3 regions of the Enterobacter vonholyi genome follow, and region 2 is predicted to be linked to each of the others. Evidence: predicted binding sites of a transcription regulator. Region 2 holds the regulator's gene; each other region holds the start of a gene.

Region 1 (5,859 bases), 800 kb from region 2:
GATTGCCATGTCCGCGGCGGTGGGTCTTTCACACAACATGTTTGATGGCGCGCTCTATCTCGGCGTGTGCGACAAGATTGTCCCGGGTCTGGTGATGGCGGCGCTGTCGTTTGGGCATCTGCCTGCTATCTTCGTGCCGTCCGGTCCAATGGCAAGCGGCCTGCCGAACAAAGAAAAAGTGCGTATCCGCCAGCTGTACGCGGAAGGGAAAGCAGACCGTCAGGCGCTGCTGGAGGCGGAAGCCGCGTCCTATCATGCGCCGGGGACCTGTACGTTCTACGGTACGGCTAACACTAACCAGATGGTGGTGGAGTTTATGGGGATGCAGCTTCCGGGCTCGTCCTTTATCCAGCCGGATGCGCCGCTGCGCAAGGCGCTGACCGAGGCCGCGGCCCGTCAGGTTACGCGTCTGACCGGAAACGGCAACGAATGGATGCCGATGGGTAAAATGGTCGATGAAAAAGTCATCGTCAACGGGATTGTCGCGCTGCTGGCAACCGGGGGGTCAACCAACCACACCATGCACCTGGTGGCTATGGCGCGTGCGGCGGGCATTCTGATTAACTGGGATGACTTCTCCGAGATCTCTTCCGTGGTGCCGCTGATGGCACGCCTGTACCCGAATGGCCCGGCGGACATCAACCACTTCCAGGCCGCTGGCGGCGTACCGCTGCTGATGCGCGAGCTGCTGAAGGGCGGTCTGCTGCATGAAGACGTGAATACCGTGGCTGGCTTTGGCCTGCAGCGCTACACCCAGGAGCCGTGGCTGAACAACGGCGAGCTGGACTGGCGTGATGGGGCGAGCGCGTCTCTTGATGCGCAGGTTATTGCCACTATCGACAAACCGTTCTCTCCTCACGGTGGCACCAAAGTGCTGAGCGGTAACCTCGGTCGCGCGGTGATGAAAACCTCTGCCGTACCGGAAGAGAACCAGATTATCGAAGCGCCGGCGGTGGTGTTTGAAAGCCAGCACGATGTATTACCTGCCTTTGACGCCGGCCTGCTTGATAAAGACTGCGTGGTGGTGGTGCGTCACCAGGGGCCTAAAGCTAACGGGATGCCAGAATTACATAAACTTATGCCACCACTTGGTGTATTATTGGACCGCCGTTTCAAAATTGCGTTAGTAACCGATGGACGCCTCTCAGGGGCATCCGGTAAAGTGCCTTCAGCCATCCACGTGACGCCTGAAGCTTACGACGGCGGTTTACTGGCGAAAGTGCGTGACGGTGACACGATCCGGGTGAACGGTCAGACAGGTGAGTTAACCCTGCTGGTCGATGACGCCGAGCTGGCGGCACGTCAGCCCCATATTCCTGACCTGAGCGCATCGCGCGTGGGGACCGGACGCGAAATGTTCAGCGCGCTGCGTGAGAAACTCTCCGGTGCGGAGCAGGGCGCTACCTGTATTACGTTTTAAGACGACTTGATTTTAACGATCTGGCGAGAGAAAACTCTGATGAAAAACTGGAAAACAAGTGCAGAATCAATCCTGACCACTGGCCCTGTCGTGCCGGTTATCGTGGTAAACAAGCTGGAGCACGCTGTACCGATGGCGAAAGCGCTGGTTGCGGGTGGCGTTCGCGTTCTGGAAGTGACCCTGCGCACCGCCTGCGCGATGGATGCCATTCGCGCGATTGCCAAAGAAGTGCCGGACGCCATCATCGGTGCGGGTACCGTGACGAACGCAAAACAGCTGGCTGAAGTGACCGAAGCGGGCGCACAGTTTGCCATTAGCCCGGGGCTGACCGAGTCGCTGCTGAAAGCCGCGACCGAAGGCACTATTCCACTGATCCCGGGTATCAGCACCGTCTCCGAACTGATGCTGGGCATGGACTACGGTCTGAAAGAGTTTAAATTCTTCCCGGCTGAAGCGAACGGCGGCACCAAAGCGCTGCAGGCGATTGCGGGTCCATTCTCTCAGGTACGCTTCTGCCCGACGGGCGGCATCTCTCCTGCCAACTACCGTGACTACCTGGCACTGAAAAGCGTCCTGTGCATCGGTGGCTCATGGCTGGTTCCGGCGGATGCGCTGGAAGCGGGCGACTGGGATCGCATCACCAAACTGGCTCGCGAAGCGGTAGAAGGCGCGAAGCAGTAAGTCTCTCGTCGCATGAAAAACGGGCCTTTCGGCCCGTTTTTTTATCCCGTTACCTTAACGCTTGCTGCGGCCGCTTTGGCTCTCGCCACGGCGTCGTCAACGTTATCCCCGGTGGCTAACGCCACGCCAAGACGCCGGGTTCCATCAATCTCAGGCTTGCCGAACAAACGTACCTGCAACCCGGCACCCACCGCCCCGTCGACATTATCAAACGTGACGTTCTGGCTGGTTAACTGCGGCAGGATCACCGCCGAGGCGGCCGGGCCGTACTGACGGATACCCCCGACGGGCAGGCCGAGGAAGGCACGCACGTGCAGAGCGAATTCGGAGAGATCCTGCGAAATCAGCGTCACCATGCCGGTGTCATGCGGGCGAGGGGAGACTTCGCTGAAAATCACCTCGTCGCCGCACACAAACAGCTCCACGCCGAACAGGCCATAGCCGCCCAGCGCCAGGACGGTTTTACGGGCGATCTCCTGAGCACGTTCCAGCGCCAGGGCGCTCATCTGCTGCGGCTGCCAGGATTCGCGGTAATCGCCATCCTCCTGGCGGTGGCCAATCGGATCGCAGAAATGGACGCCGTCAACGGCGCTGACGGTCAGCAGGGTGATCTCGAAATCAAACTTCACGACGCCTTCGACGATGACGCGACCGGCGCCGGCGCGGCCGCCCTGCTGGGCGTACTCCCACGCCTTTTCCAGCGTGCTGCTGTCGCGAATAAAGCTCTGTCCTTTACCGGAGGAGCTCATCACCGGCTTAACGATGCACGGGTAGCCAATCTCGTCTACAGCCTGCAGGAATGCTGCCTTATCGCCAGCAAAACGATAGCTCGACGTGGGCAATCCCAGCTCTTCTGCCGCCAGGCGACGAATGCCTTCGCGGTTCATGGTCAGCTTTGCGGCTTTCGCGCAGGGCACCACGCGCTGGCCTTCCTGCTCAAGCGCGATCAGCGTATCGGTGGCAATGGCTTCAATTTCCGGCACGACAAAATCAGGTTTCTCGCGCGTAATCAGCTCGCGAAGGGCATCGCCCTCCAGCATGTTAATCACATAAGCACGATGGGCGACGTGCATGGCTGGGGCGTCGGCGTAACGGTCCACGGCAATCACTTCCACGCCTAAACGCTGGCACTCAATGGCGACTTCTTTCCCCAGCTCGCCCGATCCCAACAGCATCACTCGCGTCGCCGCAGGTCGCAGCGCGGTTCCTAAACGAATCATAACAATCCCCCTGAAAAAGTTGCGGGCAGTATAAACGAAAACGTTTGCGTATGTCTTGTACACGGCCAGGTGAGGGGAGAAGAAATTTGCGCTTCTTTAGCCCGTCCAGACATTTCCTGACGCCCGCTCGCTTACGCTGTGGAACATATTCACCGTTAAGTGAGGGAAATCATGTCTGGCTGGCTAAATCAATTGCAATCCCTGTTAGGGCAGAAAACATCGTCTGGCGAGCGGGACCTGAGCAAACTGCTGGTACCCGGGGCGCTTGGCGGGCTGGCAGGCCTGCTGGTCGCGAATAAATCCTCGCGCAAGCTGCTGGCAAAGTACGGGACAGGCGCACTGCTGGCCGGTGGGGGCGCCATTGCGGGTACCGTCCTGTGGAACAAATACAAGGACAGGGTCAGGACCGCGCACAGCGATGAACCGCATTACGGCGAGCACACCTCGCCGCTGGATCTGCGTACCGAACGGCTAATCCTGGCGCTGGTCTTTGCCGCGAAAAGTGATGGACATATCGACGATAAGGAACGACTGGCGATCGAGCAGCAGCTGCGTGAAGCCGGCGTTGAAGAGAAGGGCAGAACGCTGGTGGCGCAGGCCATCGAACAGCCTCTGGAGCCGCAGCGTCTGGCGCAAAGCGTGAAAAATGAGGAAGAGGCGCTTGAACTCTATTTCCTCAGCTGTGCCGCCATCGATATCGATCACTTTATGGAGCGGAGCTACCTTAACGCCCTGGGCGATGCGTTAAAGATCCCACAAGACGTGCGCGAAGGCATTGAGCGGGATATCCGGGAACAAAAACAGGCGTTACAGGGATAGTTCTCGCCGTTGCGACCCTGTTTCGCTTGCATCATGCGTGGGTTTTGCCAACCTTATAGGGTGTAAAACGAAAAAGAATGATGACATGCCACCGAAAGCCCGACGTATACCTTATGCGATCACCACGCATGGCGATACGCGTATAGACAACTATTACTGGCTACGGGACGATTCGCGCTCCCGGCCAGAGGTGCTCGACTACCTGCACGAGGAAAACGACTATGGCCGCAAGGTCATGTCCAGCCAGCAGACGCTTCAGGACCAGCTGCTGAATGAAATGGTGCAGCGTATTCCGCAGCGCGATATCTCCGCGCCCTGGACCAAAAACGGCTATCGCTATCGCCATATTTACGAGCCCGGCAATGAGTATCCCATCTACCAGCGTCAGTCGGTGTTAAGCGCCGAATGGGACGAGTGGGATATTCTGCTGGATGCCAACCAGCGCGCTGCCCACAGCGAGTTTTATACCCTGGGTGGCATGTCCATTTCGCCTGACAATGCGGTGATGGCACTGGCGGAGGATTATCTCTCCCGCCGCCAGTACGGCCTGCGGTTTCGCAATCTGGAGACCGGCAACTGGTATCCGGAAATGCTGGAAAACGTCTCCCCGGATTTTGTCTGGGCGAATGATTCCGAGACGGTTTACTACGTCAAAAAGCACGCCTCGACGCTACTGCCTTATCAGGTATGGCGGCATACCGTGGGAACGGACTCCGCTGACGACGAGCTGGTTTATGAAGAGAAAGACGAAACGTTTTATGTCAGCCTGCATAAAACCTCCTCGCGCCACTATGTGATTATCTTCCTTGCCAGCGCGACGACGTCGGAAGTTCTGCTGCTGGATGCCGAACTGCCTGACGCCCAGCCGCTCTGTTTTCTGCCGCGCCGCAAGGATCACGAGTACAGCCTGGATCATTTCCAGCACAGCTTTTATTTGCGCTCCAATCGTGAGGGCAAAAACTTTGGTCTCTATAAAACCAAAGTGCGCGATGAGCGCAAGTGGGAGGTGCTTATTCCCGCGCGGGATCAGGTGATGCTGGAAGGGTTCACCCTGTTTACCGACTGGCTGGTGGTGGAGGAGCGTCAGCGCGGGCTGACCAGTATCCGGCAAATCAATCGCAAAACGCGTGAAGTGGTGGGGATTGCGTTCGACGACCCGGCCTATGTGACGTGGATTGGATTCAATCCCGAACCCGAATCATCGCGGCTGCGCTACGGCTACTCATCCATGACCACACCGGACACCCTGTTTGAGCTGGACATGGATACCGGGCAGCGCCAGGTGATTAAACAGACCGAGGTAAAAGGTTTTGAGTCTGAAAACTACCGCAGCGAGCACCTCTGGGTCACCGCCCGGGATGGCGTTGAGGTCCCCGTCTCGCTCGTCTATCACCAAGCCCATTTCCAGAAAGGCAAAAACCCGATCCTGGTTTACGGCTACGGTTCGTATGGCTCAAGCATGGACGCCGATTTCAGCAGCAGCCGATTAAGCCTGCTCGATCGCGGTTTTGTTTTCGCCATAGCCCATATTCGCGGCGGCGGTGAGCTGGGCCAACACTGGTATGAAGACGGGAAATTCCTGAAAAAGAAAAACACCTTCAATGATTATCTCGACGTCTGCGATGCGCTAATTGAGCAGGGCTATGGCGATCCGCAACTCTGCTTTGGCATGGGAGGCAGCGCGGGCGGCATGCTGATGGGGGCGGTTATCAACCAGCG
Region 2 (5,859 bases):
CCCTTCCCGCAACACGCGTTTAAAAAAGTCGGGATGTTTAACCTGGGGATCGGATGGCGAAGATCCGTTGATAGTGATGCCTGCTCGACCTAACAGTTCACTGACGATCCGGGACCAGTTGTCGTCCGGAACGCTGACTTCTTCTATACACGATGAACTCATAGCTTCTCCATCACCCTGATGTGATCAGAACCTTCAAACAGCGTAGACGCTTTTTTTGGTTTGTGAGAAATCTCACGGTAAATACCGCGAGGCTAGTATCCGACGTAGAACAGAGGAAGGGAGATAACCCTTGCCGAAATGCCTTCCATGGTAAAACGGGAGCACTCCGGCTCCCGTTAACACTTAATATTTATCGTATTTAATCGAACCAAATTTAGTATAGGCTTCAAAATTTGGTGATTCAATAGAAAATTGTTAGCAACCTAATCACTGAAATATAACATGATTTCTGGCGCAATCAGGCATGCGAGGTTTCCACCTGAGCACCGTTATCCTGCTCACGCTGCGCGGAGGCCTGCATGCGATAGCCCAATACCGCCAGCGCTACGGTGAACAGCATCACGCTGGTGGTGGTCAAAAGCGGCGTAGCAATCAGCGCCGAGACCACCAGGCTTGCCAGGAAGCACAAACCCAGCTGCAGGGTGTTCTGCAGCGCGGCGGCGCGGCCTGTTGCCTGCGGGAATGGACGCAGCGCCTGCGCCACAACGATAGGGTAAATCGCCCCGTTCGCAATGGCCATCACGCAGAACGGGATCAAAATTTCGGCCAGACCGGCACCCGGAATAAAGCCAACGGCCCAGGTCCCGATGACGCTCAGCGCATAGAGCACCAGCAGCCATGGCAGCATCTGCTGGCCTTCCCATTTTTGCAGCGCCGCGCGACAGCCGTACCCGCCCACAAGGAACGCGATTGTCTGCGGAACATAGCTCAGGCCGATGGCTGCCGGGCTGTAGCCCATATCGTGCAGAATGAACGGCGAGCCGGTGAGCCATGCGAAGAAGCTTGCCGAGCAGGCGGCATAGATCAGGACATTCCCGCGATACGCTTTGGCGCTCAACAGTGAGGTGAAGGTAATCGGCTTCGCGTCGGCATGCGCCTCTTTTTTATGCGCAGGCTTGAGGGCAAACGCCGGCAGCATCAGCACCAGCGTGATGGCAAACAGCGTGGCAAAAATGGCCTGCCAGTCAAAGTGCGCGAGGATCCAGCTGCCCAGCAGCGGAGCCAGGGCAGGGGAGAGGCCCACCAGCGGCATAATGGTGGCGAAAATACGGTTTGTGCGGTTAGCCGGGTAGTAGTCAGTCACCAGCGCCTGCCAGGTCACGGCCGCGGCACAGACGCCCACGGCCTGAACGAAGCGCAGCACCAGCAGCCAGGTGGCGTCGCGTACCCATAACATCCCCAGGCACCCCACCGCAAAAATGGCCAGACCCAGCAGCAGTACCGGTTTACGACCAAAGCGATCCGAGAGCGGTCCCCAGAGCAGCTGTGCAAAAGCAAAACCGGCGAGGAACAAACTCAGGCTGGCACTGATGGCGGCAGCGGGGGTTTGCAAATCTTCCTGCATCGCGGCAAAAGCCGGCAGGTACATATCGGTGGCCAAAAAGCCCAGCACGCTTAAGCCGCCGAGCCAGACTAAAAAACCGTTCCTGGGTTGCATTATTTTATTCTCCTGAGGAGGCAGGTATACATTGGCGCTGAGTGTAGGGAGTGCAAAGCCGCTTGTGAAACGCTAATATTTGGCGGGTGCATTCAAATTTTTTGCAGGCAGAAAATGTGGTCAGATTATTCTCTTGAAGTGGTCGATGCTGTCGCGCGTAACGGCAGCTTCAGCGGTGCGGCGCAGGAGCTGCACCGCGTCCCTTCGGCCATCAGCTACACGGTGCGTCAACTGGAGGAGTGGCTGGCGGTTCCGCTGTTTGAGCGGCGGCATCGTGACGTGGAATTGACGCCCGCCGGGGCGTGGTTTTTGAAGGAAGGGCGTTCTGTTATCAAAAAAATGCAGATCACCCGCGAACAGTGCCAGCAGATCGCCAACGGCTGGCGGGGACATCTTTCCATCGCGGTGGATAACATCGTGAAGCCGGAACGCACCCGACAGATGATTGTCGATTTCTATCGTCATTTCTCTGACGTTGAGCTGCGGGTCTCGCAGGAGGTGTTCAACGGGGTGTGGGATGCGCTGGCGGACGGCAGGGCGGAGATGGCGATTGGCGCGACGCAGGCGATCCCGGTCGGGGGACGTTACGCCTTTCGCGACATGGGGATGCTGAGCTGGAAATGCGTGGTGGCCAGCGATCATCCTCTGGCAGCGATGGACGGGCCGCTTAGCGACGATACGCTGCGCAACTGGCCCTCGCTGGTGCTGGAGGATACGTCCCGTTCATTGCCCAAGCGTATCACCTGGCTTCTGGACAACCAGCGGCGGGTGGTGGCTCCGGACTGGGAATCGTCGGCGACGTGCCTCAGTGCCGGACTGTGCGTCGCGATGGTGCCCGTTCATTTTGCGCGTCCGCGCATCAATACCGGCGAATGGGTTGAACTGACGCTGGAAAATCCGTTCCCGGACGCGGCCTGCTGCCTGACCTGGCAACAAAATGATGTCTCGCCCGCCATGGCCTGGCTGCTGGATTATCTGGGGGACAGCGAAACGCTGAACCGGGAATGGTTACGGGAGCCAGCGTAGCTGGCCCCGTAAAGGGATTAACGACGGTAGTCGCGGAACGGACCGTCCGCAACGGAACGGCGTTCAATCAGGCGCGGGTGAACTTCAATGGACTGCGACTCTTCGCGCTTGTTGACGATCCTGTCGAGCAGCATATTGAAGGCCGTTTCGCCCAGCGAATCTTTCGGCTGGTGAATGGTGGTCAGCGCTGGGGTGAAGAAGCGCGCGTTACGCACGTTGTCATACCCGATCACGGAAATATCCTGCGGTACGCGCAGACCCAGTTCATCGGCGGCGCAGAGCGCGCCCATGGCCATGATGTCACCCCCGCAGAAAACGGCGGTCGGACGGTGCGGCTGGGAAACGATCTGCTGCATTGCGCGGTAGCCTGATTCCGGCTCAAAGTCGCCCTGCACGATCCAGTTTTCCGGCACGGTGATCAGCGCTTCTTCCATCGCTTTCATAAAACCGGCAAGACGGCCCGCCCCGGTGTTGCGCTCCAGCGGACCCGGGATCACGCCAATCTCGCGGTGACCGCGTTCGATCAGGTAACGGCCGGCCATATAACCGCCTTCAAAGGCATTGTCGATAACGGAGTCGGTGAAATCTGCACGCGCTTCGCCCCAGTCCATAACGACCATGGGGATGTGGCGATACTCTTCGAGCATCGACAGCACGGATTCCGGGTACTCGGAACACATCACCAGCAGGCCGTCAACGCGCTTCTGAGCCATCATCGACAGGTAGGCGCGCTGTTTTTCAATGCTGTTCCACGCGTTGCCCAGAATCAGGGTATAGCCTTTCTGGAAGCAGTTTTTTTCAACCGCTTCAATGATCTCGGCAAAATAGGCCGCTTCACTACTGGTCGCCAGCAATCCAATGGACTTGGTGTGATTAACCTTAAGGCTACGCGCGACCGCACTTGGCGAATAATGCAGCTCCTTGATCGCTGCCCAGACGGCGTTGCGCGTCTCTTCCGCCACAAAGCGGGTTTTGTTAATTACATGTGATACGGTTGTAGTGGAAACGTTTGCGCGTTTTGCTACGTCTTTAATTGTTGCCATTAAATGTCACTCCAGACCATATCCTAAACTCCTGAAAAACTTGAAGGTAAACGTTTGCCTTCTCTCACCCTTATCACGCAATCTTGAATTGCGGCACGCCGGGAAAACGACACGGGACGTCAGGAGGGGGTCAATGGCCGGTACGCTAATAAATTTAGCGTGGAATTTTGTCCTATCTTGATGAAAAGGGGAAGAGGTAAAGTGGTTCTCAGTATAAATCCAGGAAGATTTTTGACGTAATCTGTGCAAAAATGAGCAAGCTCACTTTTCGTGTGGGGATTAAAAGGAGAAAAATTGATGAGTTCCGATCTTAAGTTTTCGCTGTTCACCACCGTTGTTGTGCTGGCTCTGATTGTTGCGGCCGGTCTGACGGCTGCGCTGCACTGATTTACGCGGAGGGAGAGCCTTCCCTCCCGACTCCCCGGATTGTTACTTCTCTGGCAAAAATCTTTTGCCATTTTGTTAACTTCTCATTTTTTGTGATTGATGTCATGCTTTCCGCTTCTTTGTTCTGTGTCACCACATGACACGGCATCCGGAGTTGACGCATGAAAATCAATTTTCCCCTGCTGGCCCTGGCGATTGGCGCTTTTGGGATTGGCACCACTGAATTCTCCCCGATGGGGTTACTGCCCGTCATCGCCCGCGGCGTGGACGTCTCGATCCCTGCGGCTGGCATGTTGATCAGCGCCTACGCTATCGGCGTGATGGTGGGGGCGCCGCTGATGACGCTTCTCCTTTCTCATCGCGCGCGCCGCAATGCGCTGATTTTCCTGATGGCGATTTTCACCCTCGGCAACGTGCTTTCGGCCATTTCGCCGGACTACACCACGCTGATGCTGTCGCGTATTCTGACAAGCCTCAACCACGGCGCGTTCTTTGGGCTGGGGTCGGTCGTGGCGGCAAGCGTGGTGCCAAAACATAAGCAGGCGAGCGCCGTGGCCACCATGTTTATGGGTCTGACCATCGCTAACATCGGCGGTGTTCCTGCTGCAACCTGGCTGGGAGAAGCGATCGGCTGGCGTATGTCTTTCCTGGCGACGGCCGGGCTGGGCGTGGTCGCGATGGTGGCATTGTTCTTCTCCCTGCCGAAAGGCAGCGCCGGAGAACGTCCGGAAGTGCGTAAGGAGCTGGCGGTGCTGATGCGCCCGCAGGTGCTTTCCGCGCTGCTTACCACCGTTCTCGGGGCAGGGGCGATGTTTACCCTCTATACCTATATTTCACCGGTACTGCATGACATTACCCACGCAACGCCTCTCTTTGTGACCGCGATGCTGGTGCTGATTGGCGTGGGCTTCTCGATTGGCAACTATCTCGGCGGGAAATTTGCCGACCGTTCCGTGAGCGGGACGCTGAAGGGCTTCTTAACCCTGCTGATTGTCATCATGATCGCCATTCCGTGGCTGGCGCGTAACGAGTTTGGCGCCGCGATGGCGATGGTCGTCTGGGGTGCAGCAACGTTCGCCGTGGTGCCACCGCTGCAGATGCGCGTGATGCGTGTTGCGCATGAAGCGCCGGGCCTCTCATCCTCGGTCAATATCGGTGCCTTTAACCTGGGCAATGCGCTCGGTGCGGCGGCCGGTGGGGCCGTGATTTCAGGTGGTCTGGGATACAGCTTTGTGCCGGTGATGGGGGCAATCATTGCCGCGCTTGGCCTGCTGTTGGTGATGATGTCGGGTCGTAAACAGCCAGAAGCAGCCTGCGCTGCGGAATAAACCAAAAACGCAGAAGGGCGAACCCTTCTGCGTGTCTTTTACGCGGCGAAGTTCTTCGCCACAAAGTCCCAGTTAACCAGTGCCCAGAAGTGTTCCAGGTAGTTCGGGCGCGCGTTACGGTAATCGATGTAGTAAGCGTGTTCCCATACGTCCACGGTCATCAGCGGCTTCGCGCTGGTGGTCAGCGGGGTGCCCGCGTTAGAGGTGGATACGATAGCCAGTTTGCCATCCGCCTCTTTAACCAGCCACGTCCAGCCTGAACCGAAGTTCTTGATGGCTGCATCGGTAAATTTCGCTTTGAAATCTGCGAAGCTGCCAAATGCGGCGTTGATAGCGGTAGCCAGTTCACCGACAGGTTCACCGCCGGCATTCGGCGCCAGGCAGTGCCAGTAGAAGGTGTGGTTCCACACCTGAG
Region 3 (5,859 bases), 1.2 Mb from region 2:
TGCGGACGCTGTGTAAGCAACGTCGCCGGTGACGGCGAAAAACGTAAGTTTGCCTGATGAGTAAAACTCTCTGTTCAACAGGACTGCGCTGGCTGTGGCTGGTTGTGGTGGTGCTGATTATCGATCTGGGCAGCAAATTCCTGATACTCCAGAATTTTTCTCTGGGGGAGACGGTCCCGCTGTTCCCGTCGCTTAACCTGCACTACGCGCGTAACTACGGCGCAGCGTTTAGTTTCCTTGCCGACAGCGGTGGCTGGCAGCGCTGGTTCTTTGCAGGTATCGCTCTGGGTATCTGCGTGATCCTGGCGGTGCTGATGTACCGCTCGAAGGCCACGCAAAAGCTGAATAACATCGCCTACGCGCTGATCATTGGCGGCGCGCTGGGCAACCTGTTTGACCGCCTGTGGCACGGCTTTGTGGTCGATATGATTGACTTTTACGTCGGCGACTGGCATTTCGCGACCTTTAACCTGGCCGATACGGCAATTTGTATCGGTGCGGCGTTAATCGTGCTGGAAGGCTTCTTGCCTAAACCGGCTGCGAAAGAGCAGGCGTAACACACTCGCCCGGTGGTGTAATGCCACCGGGCAAAACAAGCGAGCAATTTGCATGTCTAAATCCGTACAGAGCAACAGCGCGGTTCTCGTTCACTTCACGCTGAAGCTGGATGACGGCTCCACGGCCGAATCCACCCGCAATAACGGCAAACCGGCCCTGTTTCGTCTTGGCGATACCTCCCTGTCTGAAGGTCTTGAGCAGCAGCTTCTGGGCCTGAAAGAGGGAGAGAAAAAAGCCTTTTCGCTGGAGCCGGATGCCGCGTTTGGCGTGCCGAGTCCGGACCTGATCCAGTATTTCTCGCGCCGCGAGTTTATGGATGCGGGTGAACCGGAAATCGGCGCGATTATGCTCTTTACCGCTATGGACGGCAGCGAAATGCCTGGCGTGATCCGCGAAATCAACGGCGACTCCATTACCGTTGACTTCAACCATCCGCTTGCCGGGCGTACCGTTCATTTTGATGTTGAAGTGCTGGAAATCGATCCTGCACTGGAGGCCTGAAATGCAGATCCTGTTGGCTAACCCGCGCGGCTTCTGCGCCGGTGTAGACCGCGCTATCAGCATTGTTGAAAACGCGCTGGAGATTTACGGCGCGCCGATTTATGTGCGTCACGAAGTGGTGCACAACCGCTACGTGGTCGACAGCCTGCGCGAGCGCGGCGCCATCTTCATTGAGCAGATCAGCGAAGTACCGGACGGTGCGATCCTGATCTTCTCCGCGCACGGTGTCTCTCAGGCGGTCCGTAACGAAGCAAAAAGCCGCGATCTGACCGTATTCGATGCTACCTGTCCGCTGGTGACAAAAGTGCATATGGAAGTGGCGCGCGCCAGCCGTCGTGGTGAAGAGTCGATTTTGATTGGCCATGCCGGTCATCCGGAAGTCGAAGGCACCATGGGCCAGTACAGCAACCCGGAAGGGGGGATGTATCTGGTTGAGTCGCCTGAAGATGTCCTTACGCTGAACGTGAAAAACGAAGCGCGTCTGTCGTTTATGACCCAGACGACGCTCTCCGTAGACGATACCTCAGACGTGATTGACGCCCTGCGTCAGCGCTTCCCGAAAATCGTCGGCCCGCGTAAGGATGATATCTGCTACGCAACCACTAACCGTCAGGAAGCGGTGCGCGCGCTGGCTGAACAGGCGGATGTGGTGCTCGTGGTCGGCTCCAAAAACTCATCTAACTCCAACCGTCTGGCCGAACTGGCGCAACGCATGGGGAAAATGGCTTTCCTGATTGATGACGCGTCGGATATTCAGGAAGCGTGGGTTAAAGACGCGGCCTGTGTCGGCGTGACGGCCGGGGCGTCTGCGCCAGATATTCTGGTTCAGAACGTCATTTCCCGTCTGCAGGAGCTGGGCGGCGGCGAAGCGGTGCCGCTGGAAGGACGTGAAGAGAACATCGTTTTCGAAGTCCCGAAAGAACTGCGCATCGACGCCCGCGAAGTTGAATAGTCCTTTTTCTGATGAAAGGCCAGCACCTCCTGTGCTGGCCTTTTTTTTACCCGTTACTTTATCGTGACGACAAAATCATGTCTTTTACTGATATTTAAGTCGGTTTCACGTTAAATTCTAATTATCGGTGTTTTCAGTTGGCAGTGCTTCTCAAGGCTGGTTAATCTGAAAACGGTTTACATCATTTTAACGTAAGAGAATAACTATGCATGATGCACAGATCCGTGTCGCCATTGCGGGCGCGGGTGGACGTATGGGCCGTCAGCTTATTCAGGCGGCACTTCAGATGGATGGCGTAGCGCTTGGCGCGGCACTGGAGCGAGAAGGTTCTTCGCTTCTGGGGACCGATGCCGGTGAGCTGGCGGGCGCTGGCCACACGGGTGTTACCGTGCAAAGCAGTCTGGAAGCGGTAAAAGAGGACTTCGATGTATTCATCGATTTTACACGCCCGGAAGGGACGCTCACGCATCTGGCGTTTTGCCGTCAGCACGGCAAGGGGATGGTGATTGGCACCACCGGTTTTGACGATGCGGGCAAGCAGGCTATCCAGGATGCATCCAAAGAGATTGCGATTGTCTTCGCCGCAAACTTTAGCGTGGGCGTTAACGTCATGCTGAAGCTGCTGGAGAAGGCCGCGAAGGTGATGGGCAATTATACCGATATCGAGATTGTAGAAGCTCACCACCGTTACAAGGTTGATGCGCCATCTGGGACGGCGCTGGCGATGGGCGAAGCGATTGCTCATGCACTTGATAAAGATTTAAAAGACTGCGCGGTCTATACCCGCGAAGGCTACACCGGCGAACGCGTACCTGGCACCATCGGTTTCGCAACCGTGCGAGCGGGTGACATCGTCGGCGAACACACGGCGATGTTCGCCGATATTGGCGAACGTGTCGAAATTACGCATAAAGCGTCCAGCCGAATGACGTTTGCCAATGGTGCCGTTCGGTCCGCCTTGTGGCTGAAAGAGAAGAAAAATGGTCTTTTTGATATGCGAGATGTGCTAGATCTCAACAATTTGTAAGCATTATTACCCATCGTGATGTGGTTATTGCAGTCGTAATTGTTTGATTGCATAGGGCAATATTTTATTGCCCTTTTATTTTATCTTTTTCATGTGTTATTTTTAATTAAGCCTCTAAATTTCTATATCTTGTAGCGTTTTAACGTTACTGAAATGTAATTTTTGACCATCCGGTCCACTTTTTCATGCTCCAACACGACATTTTTTATTAAACCCGGCGCGCAAGCGTTTTCCGCGGTGATTTACCTGATCTTTTTGTCGCTTAAGCCGCATTACTCTCACCAGGGCTGCAAAACACTAAACAAAATATCCGTTTTAAGTTGACTTTTACCCACCAAATCTCCAGAATGCCGCCGTTTGCCAAAAATCCGCTGGCAACACATTTGCATTGATTCATGACACGGTTATGAATTAATATGCAAATAAAGTGAGTGAATATTCTCTGGAGGGTGTTTTGATTAAGTCAGCGCTATTGGTTCTGGAAGACGGAACCCAGTTTATCGGTCGGGCCATAGGGGCAACGGGTTCGGCGGTTGGGGAAGTCGTTTTCAATACTTCAATGACCGGTTATCAAGAAATCCTCACTGATCCTTCCTATTCTCGCCAAATCGTTACTCTTACTTATCCTCATATCGGCAATGTCGGCACCAATGCGGCTGACGAAGAATCCTCTCAGGTACATGCGCAAGGCCTGGTCATCCGCGACCTGCCGCTGATAGCCAGCAACTTCCGCAATACCGAAGATCTTTCTTCTTACCTGAAGCGCCATAACATCGTGGCGATTGCCGATATCGATACCCGTAAGCTAACGCGTTTGCTGCGCGAGAAGGGTGCACAGAACGGCTGCATCATCGCGGGTGATAACCTCGATGCGACGCTGGCGCTGGAAAAAGCGAAAGCCTTCCCTGGCCTGAACGGCATGGACCTGGCGAAAGAAGTGACTACTGCTGAAGCCTACAGCTGGACTCAGGGTAGCTGGACGCTGGAAGGCGACCTGCCGGAAGCGAAAAAAGAGAGCGAGCTGCCGTTCCACGTGGTGGCCTACGATTTCGGCGCCAAGCGCAACATCCTGCGCATGCTGGTTGACCGCGGCTGCCGCCTGACGGTGGTTCCGGCACAAACGTCTGCCGAAGACGTGCTGAAGATGAATCCGGACGGTATTTTCCTGTCCAACGGTCCTGGCGACCCGGCGCCGTGTGATTACGCCATCGCCGCCATCAAGTCCTTCCTGGAAACCGACATCCCGGTATTCGGCATCTGCCTCGGCCATCAGCTGCTGGCGCTGGCTAGCGGTGCGAACACCGTTAAGATGAAGTTCGGCCACCACGGTGGTAACCACCCGGTGAAAGACATTGATAACAACACGGTGATGATCACCGCGCAGAACCACGGCTTTGCCGTCGACGAAGCCTCAATGCCGGCTAACCTGCGCGTGACCCATAAGTCGCTGTTCGATGGCACCCTGCAGGGTATCCACCGTACCGATAAGCCAGCATTCAGCTTCCAGGGCCACCCTGAAGCCAGCCCGGGGCCACACGACGCCGCGCCGCTGTTCGATCACTTCATCGAACTTATCGAGCAATACCGTAAGACAGCTAAATAATCAGGAGCCGAGAAGACAATGCCAAAACGTACAGACATAAAAAGCATCCTGATCCTTGGCGCTGGCCCGATCGTGATCGGCCAGGCCTGCGAATTCGACTACTCCGGCGCGCAGGCGTGTAAAGCCCTGCGCGAAGAGGGTTACCGCGTTATCCTGGTGAACTCCAACCCGGCAACCATCATGACCGACCCGGAAATGGCAGATGCAACCTACATCGAGCCGATTCACTGGGAAGTCGTGCGTAAAATCATCGAGAAAGAGCGTCCGGACGCGGTGCTGCCAACCATGGGCGGCCAGACGGCGCTGAACTGTGCGCTGGAGCTGGAGCGTCAGGGCGTGCTGGAAGAGTTCGGCGTGACCATGATCGGTGCGACCGCCGACGCCATTGATAAAGCAGAAGACCGTCGCCGCTTCGACGTGGCAATGAAGAAAATCGGCCTCGACACCGCGCGTTCCGGTATCGCACACAACATGGAAGAAGCGCTGGCCGTTGCGGCTGAAGTGGGTTATCCGTGCATCATCCGTCCATCGTTCACCATGGGCGGCACCGGCGGCGGTATCGCCTACAACCGTGAAGAGTTCGAAGAGATTTGTGAACGCGGTCTTGATCTCTCCCCAACCAAAGAGCTGCTGATTGACGAGTCGCTGATTGGCTGGAAAGAGTACGAGATGGAAGTGGTACGTGATAAAAACGACAACTGCATCATCGTCTGCTCCATCGAAAACTTCGATGCGATGGGTATCCACACCGGTGACTCCATCACCGTTGCGCCAGCCCAGACCCTGACCGACAAAGAGTATCAAATCATGCGTAACGCCTCGATGGCGGTACTGCGTGAAATCGGCGTGGAAACCGGCGGTTCTAACGTGCAGTTCTCGGTTAACCCGAAAACAGGCCGCCTGATTGTTATCGAAATGAACCCGCGCGTGTCCCGTTCCTCCGCGCTGGCGTCGAAAGCGACCGGCTTCCCGATTGCGAAAGTGGCGGCGAAGCTGGCGGTGGGTTACACCCTCGACGAGCTGATGAACGACATCACCGGTGGCCGCACGCCTGCGTCCTTCGAGCCGTCCATCGACTACGTTGTGACCAAAATTCCTCGCTTCAACTTCGAGAAATTCGCGGGCGCGAACGACCGTCTGACCACCCAGATGAAATCTGTCGGTGAAGTGATGGCGATTGGCCGCACCCAGCAGGAATCCCTGCAAAAAGCGCTGCGC

Evidence for each region. Region 2 encodes PurR, which represses purine synthesis genes. Its sites were predicted from a motif close to CANGCAAACGTTTGCNTG; they were not measured.
Region 1: a site for PurR is predicted at 3,355-3,372, ahead of purT (formate-dependent phosphoribosylglycinamide formyltransferase). Genes of this name have one in related genera too.
Region 3: a site for PurR is predicted at 3,257-3,274, ahead of carA (glutamine-hydrolyzing carbamoyl-phosphate synthase small subunit). Genes of this name have one in related genera too.

What each region holds. Positions count from the first base shown of each region.
Region 1 is NZ_CP162152.1:2,659,911-2,665,769, reverse strand. It holds gene edd (phosphogluconate dehydratase) at 1-1,420, shown strand, start outside; gene kdgA (bifunctional 4-hydroxy-2-oxoglutarate aldolase/2-dehydro-3-deoxy-phosphogluconate aldolase) at 1,460-2,101, shown strand; gene purT (formate-dependent phosphoribosylglycinamide formyltransferase) at 2,143-3,321, opposite strand; gene AB3N39_RS12550 (tellurite resistance TerB family protein) at 3,493-4,140, shown strand; gene ptrB (oligopeptidase B) at 4,226-5,859, shown strand, end outside.
Region 2 is NZ_CP162152.1:1,863,532-1,869,390, forward strand. It holds gene cfa (cyclopropane fatty acyl phospholipid synthase) at 1-162, opposite strand, end outside; gene punC (purine nucleoside transporter PunC) at 461-1,660, opposite strand; gene punR (DNA-binding transcriptional activator PunR) at 1,775-2,686, shown strand; gene purR (HTH-type transcriptional repressor PurR) at 2,704-3,729, opposite strand; gene AB3N39_RS08895 (YnhF family membrane protein) at 4,027-4,116, shown strand; gene AB3N39_RS08900 (MFS transporter) at 4,278-5,444, shown strand; gene sodB (superoxide dismutase [Fe]) at 5,483-5,859, opposite strand, start outside.
Region 3 is NZ_CP162152.1:693,066-698,924, forward strand. It holds gene ileS (isoleucine--tRNA ligase) at 1-57, shown strand, start outside; gene lspA (signal peptidase II) at 57-557, shown strand; gene fkpB (FKBP-type peptidyl-prolyl cis-trans isomerase) at 610-1,059, shown strand; gene ispH (4-hydroxy-3-methylbut-2-enyl diphosphate reductase) at 1,061-2,011, shown strand; gene dapB (4-hydroxy-tetrahydrodipicolinate reductase) at 2,217-3,038, shown strand; gene carA (glutamine-hydrolyzing carbamoyl-phosphate synthase small subunit) at 3,493-4,641, shown strand; gene carB (carbamoyl-phosphate synthase large subunit) at 4,660-5,859, shown strand, end outside.